DNA from 3 places in the Paenibacillus sp. RC334 genome. Region 2 is predicted to be linked to each of the others. Evidence: riboswitches for the same ligand, from Rfam matches in the RefSeq annotation. Region 2 holds a riboswitch; each other region holds the start of a gene.
What was found. A riboswitch is a leader RNA that binds a small molecule or an ion and turns the genes downstream of it on or off. The one in region 2 is predicted to bind cobalamin.

Region 1: another riboswitch for cobalamin. It lies ahead of QMK20_RS06745 (ABC transporter substrate-binding protein); the one in region 2 lies ahead of metE (5-methyltetrahydropteroyltriglutamate--homocysteine S-methyltransferase).
Region 3: another riboswitch for cobalamin. It lies ahead of QMK20_RS25875 (ABC transporter substrate-binding protein); the one in region 2 lies ahead of metE (5-methyltetrahydropteroyltriglutamate--homocysteine S-methyltransferase).

What each region holds. Positions count from the first base shown of each region.
Region 1 is NZ_CP125370.1:1,417,073-1,422,462, forward strand. It holds gene cobD (threonine-phosphate decarboxylase CobD) at 1-895, shown strand, start outside; gene cbiB (adenosylcobinamide-phosphate synthase CbiB) at 885-1,856, shown strand; gene QMK20_RS06740 (histidine phosphatase family protein) at 1,901-2,650, shown strand; cobalamin riboswitch at 2,851-3,044, shown strand; gene QMK20_RS06745 (ABC transporter substrate-binding protein) at 3,252-4,256, shown strand; partial or broken gene QMK20_RS06750 (FecCD family ABC transporter permease) at 4,253-5,290, shown strand; gene QMK20_RS06755 (ABC transporter ATP-binding protein) at 5,295-5,390, shown strand, end outside.
Region 2 is NZ_CP125370.1:5,390,781-5,396,170, forward strand. It holds gene QMK20_RS24745 (anaerobic ribonucleoside triphosphate reductase) at 1-1,267, shown strand, start outside; gene nrdG (anaerobic ribonucleoside-triphosphate reductase activating protein) at 1,264-1,761, shown strand; cobalamin riboswitch at 1,945-2,140, shown strand; gene metE (5-methyltetrahydropteroyltriglutamate--homocysteine S-methyltransferase) at 2,301-4,619, shown strand; gene QMK20_RS24760 (DUF6985 domain-containing protein) at 4,676-5,209, opposite strand.
Region 3 is NZ_CP125370.1:5,645,909-5,651,298, reverse strand. It holds gene QMK20_RS25880 (nucleobase:cation symporter-2 family protein) at 1-647, shown strand, start outside; cobalamin riboswitch at 1,354-1,551, shown strand; gene QMK20_RS25875 (ABC transporter substrate-binding protein) at 1,759-3,342, shown strand; gene nikB (nickel ABC transporter permease) at 3,358-4,287, shown strand; gene nikC (nickel transporter permease) at 4,303-5,118, shown strand; gene QMK20_RS25860 (ATP-binding cassette domain-containing protein) at 5,115-5,390, shown strand, end outside.

The DNA.
Region 1 (5,390 bases), 2.0 Mb from region 2:
ACTGCATGTTCCACCAGAGTCGCTGAGTATCGGAAACGGTGCGGCTGAGAGTATGGCGTTGCTGTTACTGGGACTGGCTCCCAAGCGTGTGGGCACGGTGGAGCCGTGCTTTTCGGAATATGCCGAGCTGGCAGGCAAATTTGGAGCCGAGGTAAGCAGGGTGTACGGCAAGGCCTCGCTTCAATGGAAGGCGGATGTGGAGGACATACTCCAGCTCATGGAGCAGGTGGATGTTCTGTTTCTCGGTCAGCCGAATAATCCGAACGGTGTGCAATACGGCGATCAGGAGCTGCGCGAGCTGGCAGAGGCGGCGGGGAAAACGGACACCGTGCTGGTGGTGGATGAAGCGTTTATTGATTTTATCCCGCAGGAGCGGCAAATTTCACTATTGCCTGTGCTGGATCGGTATCCCCATGTGATTTTGATCCGGTCGATGACGAAATTTTATGCGATTCCGGGCTTGCGCTTGGGCTATGCGATTGCTCATCCGGACTACATCCGGCGAATGACCGCCAAGCAGGTGACCTGGAGCGTGAACGGAATGGCGTTGCTGGCCGGAGAGGCGTGTTTGCGGAGCGGTGAGGCGTACGAGCGCCGCACGCAGGAGCTGATTGCTACGGAGCGTAGCCATCTGCTGACCGCTTTGGCGGAATGGGGTTGCGGTGTCATCCCCGGTGAAGCGAATTACGTGCTGGCACGGGCGCCGGGGACGTGGAGCGCATCGGCCATTCAACAGGCGCTTGGACAGCGCGGGATTCTTATACGTAGCTGTGCTATGTACCCGGGGCTAACGGCGAGCCATTTTCGAATTGCAGTCAAGGACACGGAAGCCAACGGCATGCTACTGTCTGTATTGGGTGAAGTGCTGGAGGAGGAACGGCGGCGTGATAGTTAGCTTGATCATGATGGCTGCATATCTTCTGGACAGGCTGATCGGCGATCCGAGGTGGTTGCCACATCCGGTCATCGGCATGGGACATGCCATTTCTGCCTTGGAAAAGGCGATTCGCCGCCGGGTTCACAGTGACCGTGGTTTGAAACGCGCTGGCTTGCTGCTGCCATTGATTGTGGTGGGCGGCTCCTTCGCGCTTGGCTGGGCGTTACTGCGCTTGCTTGCCTGGATTCATCCGTGGCTGTCTATCGGCGCGGAAATTGTGCTGATCGCCACCACGATTGCTTCCAAAGGACTAAAGGACGCCGGAATGGCGGTGTATCGCGAATTGAAGGCAGGTGACCTGTCTGCGGCACGCCGGGAGCTGGGGATGATCGTCGGGCGGGATACGCAGCGGCTTGATGAGCCTGAGATTGCGCGCGGTACCGTCGAAACGGTGGCTGAAAACATCGTGGACGCAATTATTTCCCCGCTTTTTTATGCCCTGATCGGGGGAGCACCATTAGCTCTGGCTTATCGTGCTGTGAATACCCTCGATTCCATGGTTGGCTACAAAAATGAAAAGTATCTGCATTTGGGCTGGGCCTCGGCACGTCTGGATGATGTGGCTAATTACATTCCGGCACGCCTGACAGTGGGTATGCTGGTAGTAGCGGCGTGGGTTTATGGGCATGATGCTGGACGTAGCTGGCGTATGGTAAGGCGAGATGCGCGGCTGCATCCCAGTCCGAACAGTGGCTTTCCAGAATCAGCAGTTGCGGGTGCGTTGGGAATTCGTCTCGGGGGCTATAATGTATATCATGGCGTGCGCTCTTTCCGTGCATATATGGGAGAACTGGTGCGACCGATGGAGCCGGAGGATATCCGACATACGATTCGGCTGATGTTTGCCGTGTCCAGTATGTTCGTGGGATTGTGTCTGTTCGTGTCCGCCGGATGCTATGCACTGGGGTGGACGCAGTGATGAAGCGTGACGCACCGAACACCGGCAATAGAGCAGGAAGTGACATGACCTTGAAGCATTATTTTACAGAACACCCGCAATGGGATTTGGAGCTTGTGCTGGTACGTCACGGCACAACCTTATGGAACAGGGAACGTCGATACCTGGGGCACTCCGATCTGGGCTTGCTACCGGGAGCAGAGCAGGAATTAGAGTCTTTGCGGGAAAAATTACAGAGACATTCCTTTGCCCGAATCTATTGTAGTGACTTGATACGTTGTCGTCAGACCTTGCAGATCATTTTGCCAGAATCGGAACTGAAACCAGATAATATGTCTGCTTGGTCTGCCACCATGGAACCACGTCTGAGAGAGCTTCATTTTGGGGAATGGGATGGAAAAACGTATGATATGCTCAAGGATGTGGCGTTGTACCGCGCGTGGATTGATGAGCCGCAACGGGTTACGCCGCCGGGTGGAGAGTCCTGGAAAGACTTTGTGAACCGCCTGGGTGAATTTCTATACTCTTTGTATGAGTGGCGTAAAATGATGGAGATTCAGAAAACAGGTTTGTCTGATGCTCCACCTTCTGTTCTGGTCGTCACGCATGGTGGAGTGATTCGTCAGTTGGCTTGTATGCTGGTACCGGGTCATGATTTTTGGAGCCTGAATCCGAAGCCGGGAGCGGCAATTACGATTCGGTTGAGTTTGGCACAAAAGCCATTTGCAGATTTAACCGCCACCCGTTCTACAGAATCACATCCAGATTTGGCTACAGGGCATAAGTTCACCGGATGGCTGGTGGAGCAGGCATGATGTTTATAGCTCTGGCTCCGCATTTGCTACTCCCGAATAACCTGGATGAACTGACTACGCTATACTTCTCATGATCACAGACATAGGGCAGGTAAACAGGCGGTTTGGGTTGTAAGCCAGTCTTTTTTAACCTATAATCATCAAGTAAAAGAACGGCTTGACCAACACTACATCAAATATCCAGCAGACGAGGTCGGTGCAGCGGGATGAAACCCTCGGGTTCTTTCCGGTGCGCTGTTAAAAGGGAAGCCGGTTTGAATCCGGCGCGGTCCCGCCACTGTAAATGGAAAAATGCCAGCCCGCTCTGCTTTATGTGCCATAAAGCATATGAAGGAGCAACAGGCTGTCGCATGTTTCTGTAAGTCAGGATACCTGCCCGTCCGCCTGTCACCATAGTCCTTCGAGGAAAGGATGACGTGTTCGCAGTGACTGTCCATGCGGAAGAAACTGCCGCCTGCGTACGATCTGCGCTAACGTGACCCCTGTGTCCTTATCTGAGGATGCAGGGGTTTTTTGAAAGGAAAAGAAGGCTGGATTTAGCAGATATCGGATGATGTTCAAGTGACGCTCTTAAAAGAATTTATATGGAGGGGTGTAAATTATGGCAGGGAATAAAATAAAGGTCTGGACTACAGGCTTATTGGCTCTGGTCTTGGCGGTTGTGCTGAGTGCATGTGGAGCTAACGGAAAGAACGCTGAAAATAAAGGGGATCAAGCTTCACAGCAACCGGGGCAGACGGCAACCGCTCAGGAGCCTCCGGGCAAAACGGTCTACCCGCTGACCATTAAGGATGCGACCGGGCAGGAGTTTACGTTCAAAAAAGCGCCGGACAAAATCGTTTCCGTCTCCCCGGCTGAAACCGAGGCGCTGTTCGCCATCGGACTGGATAAGGAAATTGTCGGTGTATCGGACTATTCGGATTACCCGGAAGCGGCTACAAAGAAGCCCAAAGTGGGCGGTATTATGAAGCCGAATGAAGAGGCGATCATTGCTGCGAATCCGGAAGTCGTTTTTGCAGGGATATCACTCAGTGAGCAGGCGACAACCAAGCTGCGTGACATGGGAATTATGATTTTTAAAACCGAGCCGAAAACGGTTGAAGATGTCATGGCTAATATCGAACTATATGGGAAAATTACCGATCATCAGAAAGAAGCGAGAGCGGTAACCGACAAGATGAGAGCCGATGTAGCGGAAGTGAAAAACGGTGTTAAAAATATCGGTAAAGGGCAAAAGCTGAGAGTCTACGTCGAATTTTCACCCGGCTGGACGGTCGGCAAGGGCGAGTTTATGGACGAGCTGATTTCTTTGGCGGGCGGCGAAAATGTGGCTGCAACACAAAAGGGCTGGTATCAGATCAGTGAGGAAAATATTATTGCGGCCAATCCGGACGTCATTTTATACAGCAAAAATGTCAAGGACGACAAAACAGGCCAGACACTGGGCGATATCATCAAAGCCCGTAGTGGATGGGATCAAATATCGGCTGTTCGTCTCAACCGGGTGTTTGCCGTGGATGATAATCTGATCAGTCGGCCGGGTCCGCGTGTAACGGAAGGTCTCAAGGAAGTGGCCAAGGGCGTGTATCCTGAAATTTTCAAATGAATCGTAGACTGATTGGCTTTGGAGGGGCAGGTCTTGCTTTATTGCTGCTGACGCTGCTGCTCTGTCTCGGCATCGGTTCAGCCAAGCTTCCCGTCAGCCAAATCACGGGTATTCTGGTCAACCATCTGCCGTGGTTAGGTGAGACGGTTACACCGGATTGGAATACATCCACAGAGCAGATTATTTTGAAGGTCAGACTGCCGCGTGTGTTACTGGGTATGCTGGTAGGCGCAGCGCTTGCGCTGGCGGGAGCCGGATTTCAGGGTGTGCTGCGCAATCCGCTGGCTGATCCTTACACGTTGGGGGTATCCTCGGGGGCTTCGGTAGGGGCAGCGGTACTGATTTATTGGGGGCTTCAATTTTCATTTGTAGGCGTATGGACACTGCCGCTGGTGGCGTTTACGACCGGAATGCTGACGTTGTGGATGGTGCTGACGCTGGCGAGGGAAGGCGGCAAAATTCCGACGCAAAGTCTCATTTTATCGGGCGTGGTGATGCAATCTTTTCTGGGTGCGGTCGTTTCCTTTCTGACAGCCATGTCCAGGGAGACGGTCAATGAAATATTGTACTGGACAATGGGAAGCCTCAGTCTGCGCGGCTGGTCGTATACAGGCATTCTTTTACCTTATGTGGTCATTGGGCTGGTGTTTCTGTGGAACCGGGCACGAGTGCTGAACATTCTGGCCTTGGGTGAACGTCAGGCGGCTCATATGGGGGTTAATGTAGATGCAACGAAGTTATCTGTTCTGATCATATCCACGCTGCTGACAGCCGCGGCTGTCTCGGTATGCGGAGTGATTGGCTTTGTGGGACTCGTTGTACCGCATATTATCCGTCTGGTGACGGGCCCCGACTATCGGATGATTGTTCCGTTATCCGCGCTGGGCGGGGCTATTTTTATGGCATGGGCCGATACTGCGGCGCGTACATTGCTGGCTCCGACGGAAATTCCTCTTGGTGTCATGACGGCCTTTGTCGGTGCACCGTTCTTCGCATATCTCCTGTACCGGAACAAGAAGCTGCGCAGGGGGGATTGCTGTGAAAGAAGCAAATGGACCACAGGAGACGCGAGTCCGGGCGCTGGAGATTGCCAGTCTGACTCGTGATTTCGGGGAATTCCATGCGTTGAAAAAT
Region 2 (5,390 bases):
TTACGGTATGTGTACTTCTGCTGAAGGGCGGCTTGTTACGCAATCATTGCTGGAGGCCACTATTCGTGGCCTGGGCAGCGGGGAAACCCCTATTTTCCCACAGCATATTTTCCAATGCAAAAAAGGAATTAATCAGGCCGAAGGCGATATCAACTATGACTTATTCATGCGGGCAGTAGAATGCTCCAGCAAACGTATGTATCCCAATTTTGTCAATGTGGATGCTACCTTCAACCTGCCCTATTACCGCGCAGATGATCCGGATACCATTATTGCGACGATGGGCTGCCGTACCCGCACCTTTGCTGACCGTTTCGGCAGAAACCGTCAAAGCGGCAAGGGTAATCTCTCATTCAATACGATTAATCTGGTGCGTCTTGGCATTGAGTACGGTATTTGCACAGGCAAGCGCAAGATACCTGACCGGGATGGCTTTGATACCAGATTGGAAGAGGTTATGCGCATTGCCGTGGACGGACTGATCCATCGCTACCATATACAGACCAGCCAGCCGGCAAAAGCCTCAGACTTTATGATGCGCGAAGGGGTATGGGAAGGCGGAGAAAAGCTGGAGCCGGATGAAAAAGTGGGCAACGTACTGAAGCACGGTACGCTGTCGGTCGGGTTTATCGGGTTAGCCGAATGCATGAAGGCACTGTATGGCAAGCACCACGGAGAGGATGACGCTGTATACCGTGAAGCACAGCGAATCATAGCTTCTATGCGTGTCTACTGCGACCGTATGAGTGAATTGCATGATCTTAACATTACACTATTCGCTACGCCTGCCGAGGGTCTATCCGGCAAGTTCACGTTGCTGGATCAGCGTGATTTTGGAATTATTCCCGAGGTAAATGATCGAGAATACTACACGAACTCTTTCCACATTCCTGTGTATTACACGCTCCCGGCTGCCCGTAAAATCAGCCTCGAAGCCCCATTTCATAATCTGTGCAACGCTGGTGCGATTTCGTACATCGAGTTGGATGGTAATGCGCGGAATAACCCGGAGGCGTTTCTTAAAATTGTACAATACGCGCTCCATCAGAACATTGGGTACTTCTCCATCAATCATCCGGTAGACCGCTGCACGGAATGCGGCTACGAGGGCATTATCGGGACAAGCTGTCCCGAATGCGGTGCTGATGAAGAACATACGCATTTTCAGCGCTTGCGCCGGGTAACCGGATATCTGACAGGTGATTATACCGTTCGCTTCAACGCCGCGAAGCAGGCTGAGGTGCGTGACCGGGTGAAGCATCGGTGAATTTGTGCGGCTACATTCCGGAATCTCTGAACGAAGGGCATGGCCTGCGTACCGTCGTATTCATTAGCGGTTGCCGCCATGCCTGCCCCGGCTGCTTCAATCCCTCGTCATGGAGCTTCCGCGCAGGTGAACCGTTCACACTGGAGCGACAGCAGGAAGTCATCCGTGACATCGCAGATAATCCACTGCTAGACGGGTTAACCCTTTGCGGCGGAGACCCTTTTTTCTCGGCATCGGAATGCACGCAGTTTGTGCGCGACTTCCGCGCTGCCTGCCCTGACCGAACCGTGTGGGCCTATACGGGCTTTGACTATGAGGAGCTGCTTACGGATCAGGCCCGCCGGGAGCTGGCGCTGCTGTGCGATGTGATTGTGGACGGCCCTTTTGTAGAACAGCAAAAGGATCTGACCCTTCCCTTCCGGGGCAGCCGCAATCAACGACTGGTGGATGTGAAGGCCAGCATTCAGGCAGGATCTATAGTTACATTAGCCTAAGGCGATGTTATACTCGCATGAGATACTACACCCTAAGACAAATCCTTTCCTTATGGAGAGGGCTTGTCTTTTTTTGCATGTAGTTCATTTTAGATTTAAACAGAGTTTATATTGCGTATCCTGCAAGTTTCACTTATGATGGTGAACAAGTATACGAGTGCATAATTATTCGTCATACCATAATCGCATAGCTTGGAGATAGGTGTCTGTTCTATTCAGTACAGGCTTAAAAGGGAAGCTGGTGCAAGTCCGGCGCGGTCCCGCCACTGTAAACGGGGAATTTTCAGCTGTTGATACACCCACTGGTCCACAGACCGGGAAGGAGCGCTGAAAGTCATGATCCGTAAGTCAGGAGACCTGCCTATTTCAACAACATCGCAAGTACCTACGGGAGATAGGGAGGTGTTAAGAGCAGTCGCCGAATTTTCATTTTTTAAATAACGGAGGCATTCTTTCCCCTACTCATTTTTAACCCCGGGGAGGAATGTCTTTTTTTGTACGCAAAAATAAACTGGCTACCAGCCTGGGAGGAAAAGTACATGTCATTTACCGAATTGCCTGAGTTGTCCGGCTTGATCAGCAGTAACCTGGGATATCCGCGTATCGGAGGAAACCGGGAATGGAAGAAAGCACTGGAACGCTTCTGGAACGGCAGCATGGATGAAAGCGAATTGCATACCGAGATGAAACGATTGCGATTGGAGCATCTGAGCAAGCAGCGCGACAAGGGAATCGATCGAATTCCGGTCGGAGACTTTTCCTATTACGATCACATGCTTGATACATCCGTGATGTTCGGTCTGGTGCCGGAACGGTTCAACTACCGTCCCGATGGGCCTGTTCCTCTGTCCGTCTATTTCGGGATAGCCCGTGGACAAAAGGGTGCCACCGCCAGTGAAATGACCAAATGGTTGAATACCAATTACCACTACATCGTACCGGAATTGGCAAATGCAACTCCGGTGTTCACCGAGAATAAGCCGTTGCAGGCTTATCGTGAAGCGAAACAGGAACTAGGTATTGAAGGTAAACCCGTCATTATCGGTCCTTATTCGTTCGTTGCTCTGTCCAAAGGCTATGACCGTAAGGATTTGGCCGCGATCATACGAAGCTTCCTGCCACTGTACGCCCGCGTCCTGTCTGAGCTGGCTGCGGAAGGCGTTCAGTGGGTGCAGGTAGATGAGCCTGTCTTGACCACCTCATTCCCGACAGAGGATTTGGACATTATTCAGGAGGCCTATGAGGCTCTGGCCCAAGCTGCTCCATCCTTAAATATCGTGCTGCAAACCTACTTTGGCAGTCTGGATCATTATGAGCGCCTGTCTACGCTCCCGGTACAGGGAATAGGTCTTGATTTTGTGCATGATGATGGCGAAAACCTGGAACATGTGCTACGACATGGCTTCCCCGCAGGGAAAACGCTGGCCGCTGGTGTTATTGACGGGCGCAATATATGGCGTTCCGATCTGAACACCGTAGCTGCGCTGCTTGGACAACTGGCAGAGCAAACCACCGCTGCACAGCTCATCGTGCAGCCATCATGCAGTCTGCTGCATGTGCCAGTCAGTCTGGAAGCAGAGCACAAGCTGGACCGAGAGCTGGTGCAAGCGCTGGCCTTTGCCGATGAAAAGCTGGAAGAAATCGCAGCTTTGACCGCTGCGCTTGGCAAACGCGAACCCTCGGCAATTGCCAAGCTTGAGCAGAGTGCGGACGCGGTAACCCGCTTCAACAGCTCGGCGGCACGAGTACAGACCGCTACCGATATGGCGGATCTACTGGCGAAAGAGCCGCAGTCACGCAGCGTTCCCTTCGCTGAGCGTCGTGTGATCCAGCAGGACAAGCTGAATCTGCCTCCACTGCCTACGACGACGATTGGCAGCTTCCCGCAAACCGCAGAGGTTCGCAAAGCCCGTCTGCACTATCGCAAAGGGGAATGGTCTGCCGAGCAGTATCGGACGTTCATTCAGCAGCAAATCAAGGAATGGATTGATATCCAGGAGGACATTGGCATTGATGTGCTCGTACACGGGGAATTTGAGCGGACAGACATGGTTGAATTTTTTGGCGAAAAGCTGAAAGGCTTTGCCTTTACACAAAACGGGTGGGTGCAGTCCTACGGCTCCCGGTGTGTTAAACCGCCGATTATATACGGAGACGTGTCGTTCGATCAACCCATGACCGTGGAAGAAACGGCCTTCGCCCAATCGTTGACCTCCAAGCCAGTCAAAGGAATGCTGACAGGTCCGGTAACGATTTTGAACTGGTCCTTCGAACGTAATGATATTCCTCGCAGTCAGGTTGCTTTACAGTTAGCACTGGCCCTGCGTGCAGAGGTAGAAGCACTGGAAAAAGCGGGGATTGGCATGATTCAGGTCGATGAACCCGCGATCCGTGAAGGGCTTCCACTGAAAAAAGAACAGCAGCAAGCCTATCTGGCGTGGGCGGTTCAAGCCTTCCTTGTTACAACAGCAACCGTTGAACCCGCCACCCAAATCCATACGCATATGTGCTATTCCGAATTTCAGGATATGATCCAATCCATCTCCGATATGGATGCCGACGTCATTTCTATTGAAACCTCGCGTAGCCACGGAGAACTGATTGTCAGCTTTGAGGATCAGGTGTATGACAAAGGCATCGGTCTGGGCGTATATGATATCCATAGCCCGCGCATTCCCGATGTGTCAGAAATGCTGAGTATGATACAGCGTGCCCTGCGCGTACTGCCTTCTGATTTATTTTGGGTCAATCCAGACTGTGGCCTGAAAACCCGCACCAAGGATGAATCCGTCGCCGCATTACAGCAAATGGTGCTGGCTGCTCAAGCAGCCAGAGATTCGTTGGCTGTATCCAGCTAATTTCTATAACCCTCCCCTTCCCGGCCCTCTTTTTTCCTAAACGCCGGAAGGGGATTCTATTCCAAATCATATAATGTGTATGCCCCTTGAATATGCTCGGGTGTTCCCTGCTTCATATGTACACCCAAGCCATGCTCTCTATCCCAGGAACAGCTAAAATTCAAATACAGCTCATCCTCTTCCGCTGAGTCTGGAATCAATATAGACACCAGCTGTAACCGTTTCAGCAGTTGTTCCGAGCGTTCCACATAAGGCGCATATTCATCCGGGTCTTCTCCCCATGAGGTATAAGCGCTCCGGTACTTTTCCACTACATCTGCATAGTAATGGTGTATCGCTTCCAGCACACGAGGATGAATGTCTGACCCATGTGCCATATATTGCTCCCATGTCTTTTTTTGCTCCTGCTTAGGCTCTCTTACGGCCTGTGCTTCTTCCTCGGAATCGGCGGACACAATAAACTCTATCTCTACCTCCGAGTCCTGTCCGTAAAAATGGAGTTGTACCGTGCCCCGAAGCACGACTTCCTCTGATACTTCCCAAGTCTCATCATCCTGATCCAGCTCCATATACCAGCGTTCCCAATTCATCCTTTACCCCATCCTTTTCATAAGAAATGATCTTTATCTCTATGGACCCTTTTATTTGAGCATTTTGCAACAATCCCAAGAGCGATTTCAAATCAGCAATATATAGATCGGAACGGTTTAGTTCGTCTATCTATTGTACTTTCGAGCGTTGGGAATCGAATGATGCAACATGCTGATTTTA
Region 3 (5,390 bases), 260 kb from region 2:
TTGGTAAGCCTGAGTTTAGCATTATGGCAGTATGTACAATGATTATCGTTAATATTGTCAGCATGGTCGAGTCTACGGGCGTTTATTTGGCAGTGGGCAAGGCGATTGACCAGAAGGTAGAGCAGAAGCAAATCGTCAATGGGCTGCGCTCTGAGGGACTTGCGATTATGCTCGGGGGTATTTTCAATGCGTTTCCTTACACGGCATTCTCGCAAAATGTAGGTCTGATCTCATTAACACGTGTCAAGTCGCGGAACGTTATTTTTGCTGCGGGTGGTATTATGGTTGTTCTTGGTCTGTTGCCCAAACTGGCTGCCTTAACGACAGTGATTCCTAATGCTGTGCTGGGAGGGGCGATGATCGTCATGTTCGGTTCGGTTGCTGCGTCGGGCATGTCTATTTTGTCAGAAGTGGACTTGAGGAAGGAAAGCAATCTGCTGATCGCGGCATGTAGCATTGCGGTGGGCCTCGGCTCTGCCGTGCTGCCCCAAATGTTCGACCAACTGCCGAGCTTTGCCAAAATGCTGCTGCAAAACGGTATCGTATCCGGTTCGATCGCAGCGATTGTCTTGAATATCGTTTTAACGAAAAAACAAGGCGAAGCGGTCAAAGGTGTGACGGTGGCGGAGGTTCCGCAGAAGGTTTGATGATTAGTAATAGGTAAGGACAGCCGGAGAGAGGACGTAAGCCTCTTTTTCCGGCTTTTTGGCATAGAGTTATTGATAAAACCCTCTTCCTGTATGAAGATCGGGGTTTGAGATTCTATTAGAAGAATTTGCTAGAGTGGTAGGCGAGGTCATGGTATAATCTACCTTATGGATTTTGAATAGTGGTGGATGTTTTCAGACCACGGCGCAGCTTCCCGAAAGGGGGTGAAGCCGATGGTCAACCTTGTGTCGTGCTACGATGTGTTGCGTTGGATGGTTACGTTACTAAGCCTGGTGTTTAGTATTCGTAAACTTTATCGCTGGCTACGTCGGAAATTTCGGAACAAGCGAAAACCCACCGCGTAATTAGGTTAGGCGCCTAACGGTGGGTTTAGCTAAGCATTTAGCGCGCCGTGGTGATCCACAGCCTTTCAAGTCCTAAGAGTCTTTGCCGTTGGTAGCGGCGAAGACTCTTTTTAGTATACGGACACGGTGGTTATCTCTATACCTAATTTTATCACGTCCATTGCGTACACGCAACGCAAAGCCACAGCCTTGTTTCTCGCTGTATCATTAAAATTTAAATTATTATGCGACATTTGTTGACAGGCCTGTAACAACAAAATAAGATAGTCCTAATTCGTAATATAGAGGAATAAAGGAAGAAAACAGGTGTGAACCGGACTTTCCACCTACAGGGTTTCGCTGAAATCATGTAGATGGCTGTTGTGCGTGTTCACTTAAAAGGGAAGTTCGGTAGATTCCGACACGGACCCGCCACTGTATACAGGCATCAGCAGGGAATTGCTGTAGCTTTCGGAACAGCCACTGGAACTGTGAAGAACCGGGAAGGCCTGAGAGATAAGCCTGAAGTCAGGAGACCTGCCTGTTTTAACATCACTGTCAGACTCACGGGATGCTGGGGAGGTGGTTAGGCGTGCTGCATACGGGAATGTCTGAAACCGATCCGATCCCCCTTGTTTTTAGAGGGTGAAGAGGGTGAGCTTAGGCATTTTATAATGAAAGCATTTCTGACTGCTGATTAAGCGGTCGGGGATGCTTTTTTCGCGTTAGGTATGTATGAGATTACAAGATGAGGGGAGTCAATAGAATGATAAGCAATCGTAAAAAGCGTTCATGGTTTATATGTACAGGGGTGATGCTACTGCTGGCAGTTATGGCTCTTTCGGGATGCTCGACAACTAATAAGACGGCGGATAGCCCCAGCAAGGGCGAGAACACATCCACACAACAGGCTACAGCAGATAAGAAACTGGTGATGGCGTATACGTGGAAACCGTCGGGCGTTGACCCGCACGGAGACAATAGCTGGGATGTCATGCGGTCCGGCGCAGGTGAGACACTTGTCCGTTTGAATGAAAAGCTGGAACCAGTGGCTTGGCTGGCCAAGGAATGGAAGCAGGACAGTCCCACAGTTTGGACGTTCAGCTTGCAGGATAAGGTCACTTTTCATGACGGAAAGAGTATGGACGCGGAAAGTGTGAAGGCTTCCCTGCTGCGCTCCATCGAGAAAAGCCATTTGGCAAAGGATTTGCTAGACGTAAAGTCGATTGATGTAACTGGGCGGCTGTCGTTGAAAATCACGACAAACCAGCCCAATTCAGCGCTGGTGTCCAATCTGGCTGATCCATCGACGATTGTGCTGGATGTAGCGTCTATGAAGGATGAGCAGAGCTACCCTGCGATGACAGGTGCTTTTAAAATTAAAGCGTTCAACAAGGATCAGTCATTGGTCGTAGAGCGTTATGACGAATATTGGGGCGAGAAGGCACGGCTGGCTGAAGCAACGATGAAGTTCATTACGGACGGCAATTCACGCCTGTTGGCGCTGCAATCTGGCGAAGTAGATGTAGCGACTGATATTCCGGTGGATAACGCGGAGGTATTAAAAAAGAACGATAAGCTGCAAGTGCTGTCGGCTCCCTCTTTGCGCACTCATATGATCGTGTATAACATGGAGTCGCCTGTGTTCAAGGATGCCGCGAACCGCAAAGTAGTGGACAGCCTGATACCACGTGCATCCATTGTGAGTGCGATCATGAGAGGCTATGGTACGGAGGCAAGCAGCCCATTCCCGAGCATTCTCTTCTTCGGCAAGGTGGAACGTAAAGCGCTGGACGGAACGGCGGAGCAGTTGTTGACGAAGGATGGTTGGCAAAAGGATGCCCAAGGTACATGGACCAAGCAAGGCAAGCCGTTCGAGGTTACGTTGCTGACCTTCCCTCAGCGTCCAGAGCTTTCAGTCATGGCTGAGGTGATTCAGAGCCAACTGCTGAAAGAGGGCATCCAGGTGAAGATCCGCAAGGTGGAAAATATCGACGAGGCGCTAACCAAAAACGATTGGGATTTTGCCATGTACAGTATGCTGACTGCCCATACGGGGGAGCCGCAATATTTTATGGACATGTTTTATTCCTCTAAAAGCGAGGCCAATGTAAGCCGTTATGGTTCCAAACCGCTGGAGAACCTTCTTGGCAGCTTGAAGCTGGCGAAGGATACAGCACAGCGTAATGCCGTGACATTGCAAGCGCTGGATATCATTAATACCGATTTGCCGCAGTCGTTTATTGTTCACCCTGATAATGTATTTGGGGTGAAAAAAGGGGTTGAGGGCTTTACACCGCATCCGATTGAGTATTACTACATTACGGCGCAATCCGATATTGCGGAATAACGGACTGCATACCCTATGATTCGTTTTATTCTGGAACGTATGGCGCAACTGGTCATCATTGTGTTCGTTGTATCCACGCTGACGTTTGTGCTGATGAGGCTGGCTCCCGGCGACCCTGCTACCATTCTGCTCACCGCGCATAATGTGCCTGCCTCTGAGGAGGCGTTGACGGCGCTGCGGAAGGAGCTGGGCTTGAGCGAGTCGCTTCATATTCAGTATGTAAACTGGCTGCGGGATGTGTTCACAGGGCACTGGGGCACCTCCTATGTATCCAAGGAGTCGGTGCTAACCGAGCTGTGGAACAGACTGCCTGCTACCGTGGAGCTGGCCTCGGCGGGCTTTGCCGTCATGACGTTGCTGACTCTTGGGATGGGGCTGGCTGCCTCGGTAAAATCCAGCGGTTGGCTGGATCGTCTGGGAAGGCTGTTTGCACTGCTCGGATCGTCCATCCCCTCTTTTTGGCTTGGCTTTCTGCTGATTTACCTGTTCTCCGTCCGTTTGGGCTGGCTCCCGTCCATGGGTCGGGAAGATTGGACTCATTTGGTACTGCCAGCGCTGACCCTTGGGGCAGGTTTGGGGGCTGTGCAAGCCCGTGTGCTGCGTGCCCAAATGCTGGAGCTGGGTGACCGGAATTTTGTGAAGGCGGCGAAGGCCAGAGGCTTTTCCCGCACGCATATTCTGTTTTTTGAGATATTCAAGCATGCGATTTTGCCGATCATCACGCTGTTAGGCACGAATCTGTCATTTATGCTGGCGGGCAATGTCATCGTAGAGACGATTTTTTCATGGCCGGGTTTAGGCAAGTATTTTATAGATGCGATTACGCAGCGGGATTATCCAGTGATTCAGGGGTATGTTATTTTTGCTGCATTTTTAATCGTAGGTGTTCAGTGTTTGGTAGATGTGGTCCAGGCGGCTGTAGATCCAAGGTTGCGTTTGCGTTAGGGGAGGAAGTTGAAAATGAAAAACATGCGGCTGTCCTTCAAAGGGAGCTTACTGACAGGAGGAGTGCTGCTGGGCCTGATCGTGCTGCTCGGGGTACTGGCTCCATGGGTTGCTCCTCACGATCCTCTTGATGTGGACCTTCTGAACCGTTTGGCACCACCTAGTCGGAAATATCCATTTGGTACGGATCATCTGGGTCGGGATGTACTGTCACGGCTGATTTACGGCATTCGGACAAGCGTACTGATTGCCTGTGCGATTACAGCAGCCACGCTCTGCATCAGTTTGCCGATAGGCTTGCTCATTGGCTATGTGCGCGGGCGTGTGGATCAGCTAGTCATGCGGGTGATTGACGGAGTGCTTGCTTTTCCCGATATTATTTTGACGGTGGCGATTGTGGGTATCTTGGGTCCGGGCTTTGTAAACATGACCTTAGCCATTATTGCGGTACGGTGGGCCGGGTATGTTCGGTATATTCGCACCCTTGTTCAAAAAGCCTGTCAGGAGGACTATGTGAGATACGCCCGTTTATCCGGTAATTCACATGTGCGCGTACTGAGACGTTATGTATTGCCACAAGTGCTGCCACAGCTGCTTGTGTATGCGGTTTGGGACATCGGGCGAGTGGTGCTTATGGTTGCCGGACTTTCCTTTCTGGGGCTGGGCGTACAGCCGCCTAAGCCGGAATGGGGCGTGATGCTGCATGATGCGACGTCGTATTTTCAGGTGGCGCCGCATGTCATGATTTTTCCGGGCTTGGCGATTATGCTGTTTGTGCTTGCGTGCCAGCTTCTGGGAGACCGATTCTCCGAAAAGGGGGCGGCAGAATGAAGGATGGGACAGGACAGATGAAAGGAAATATGGTAGGGCGCAAGCCAATGTTGCACGTGGAACATCTGGAGATATGCCCCATAGGCACAGGAGCGGGTACACGTATTGGCGCAGCAGCAGGTGCGTACGCAGGTGGGAAGCCGGGTGCGAATGGGAAAACAATACGGAACAGCGTCAACCAACCGCTGCTCCGGGATGTCAGCTTTTCCGTGTATCCGGGGGAAATTGTGGCTCTAACCGGGCCGAGCGGATGTGGCAAGAGTCTGACCGCG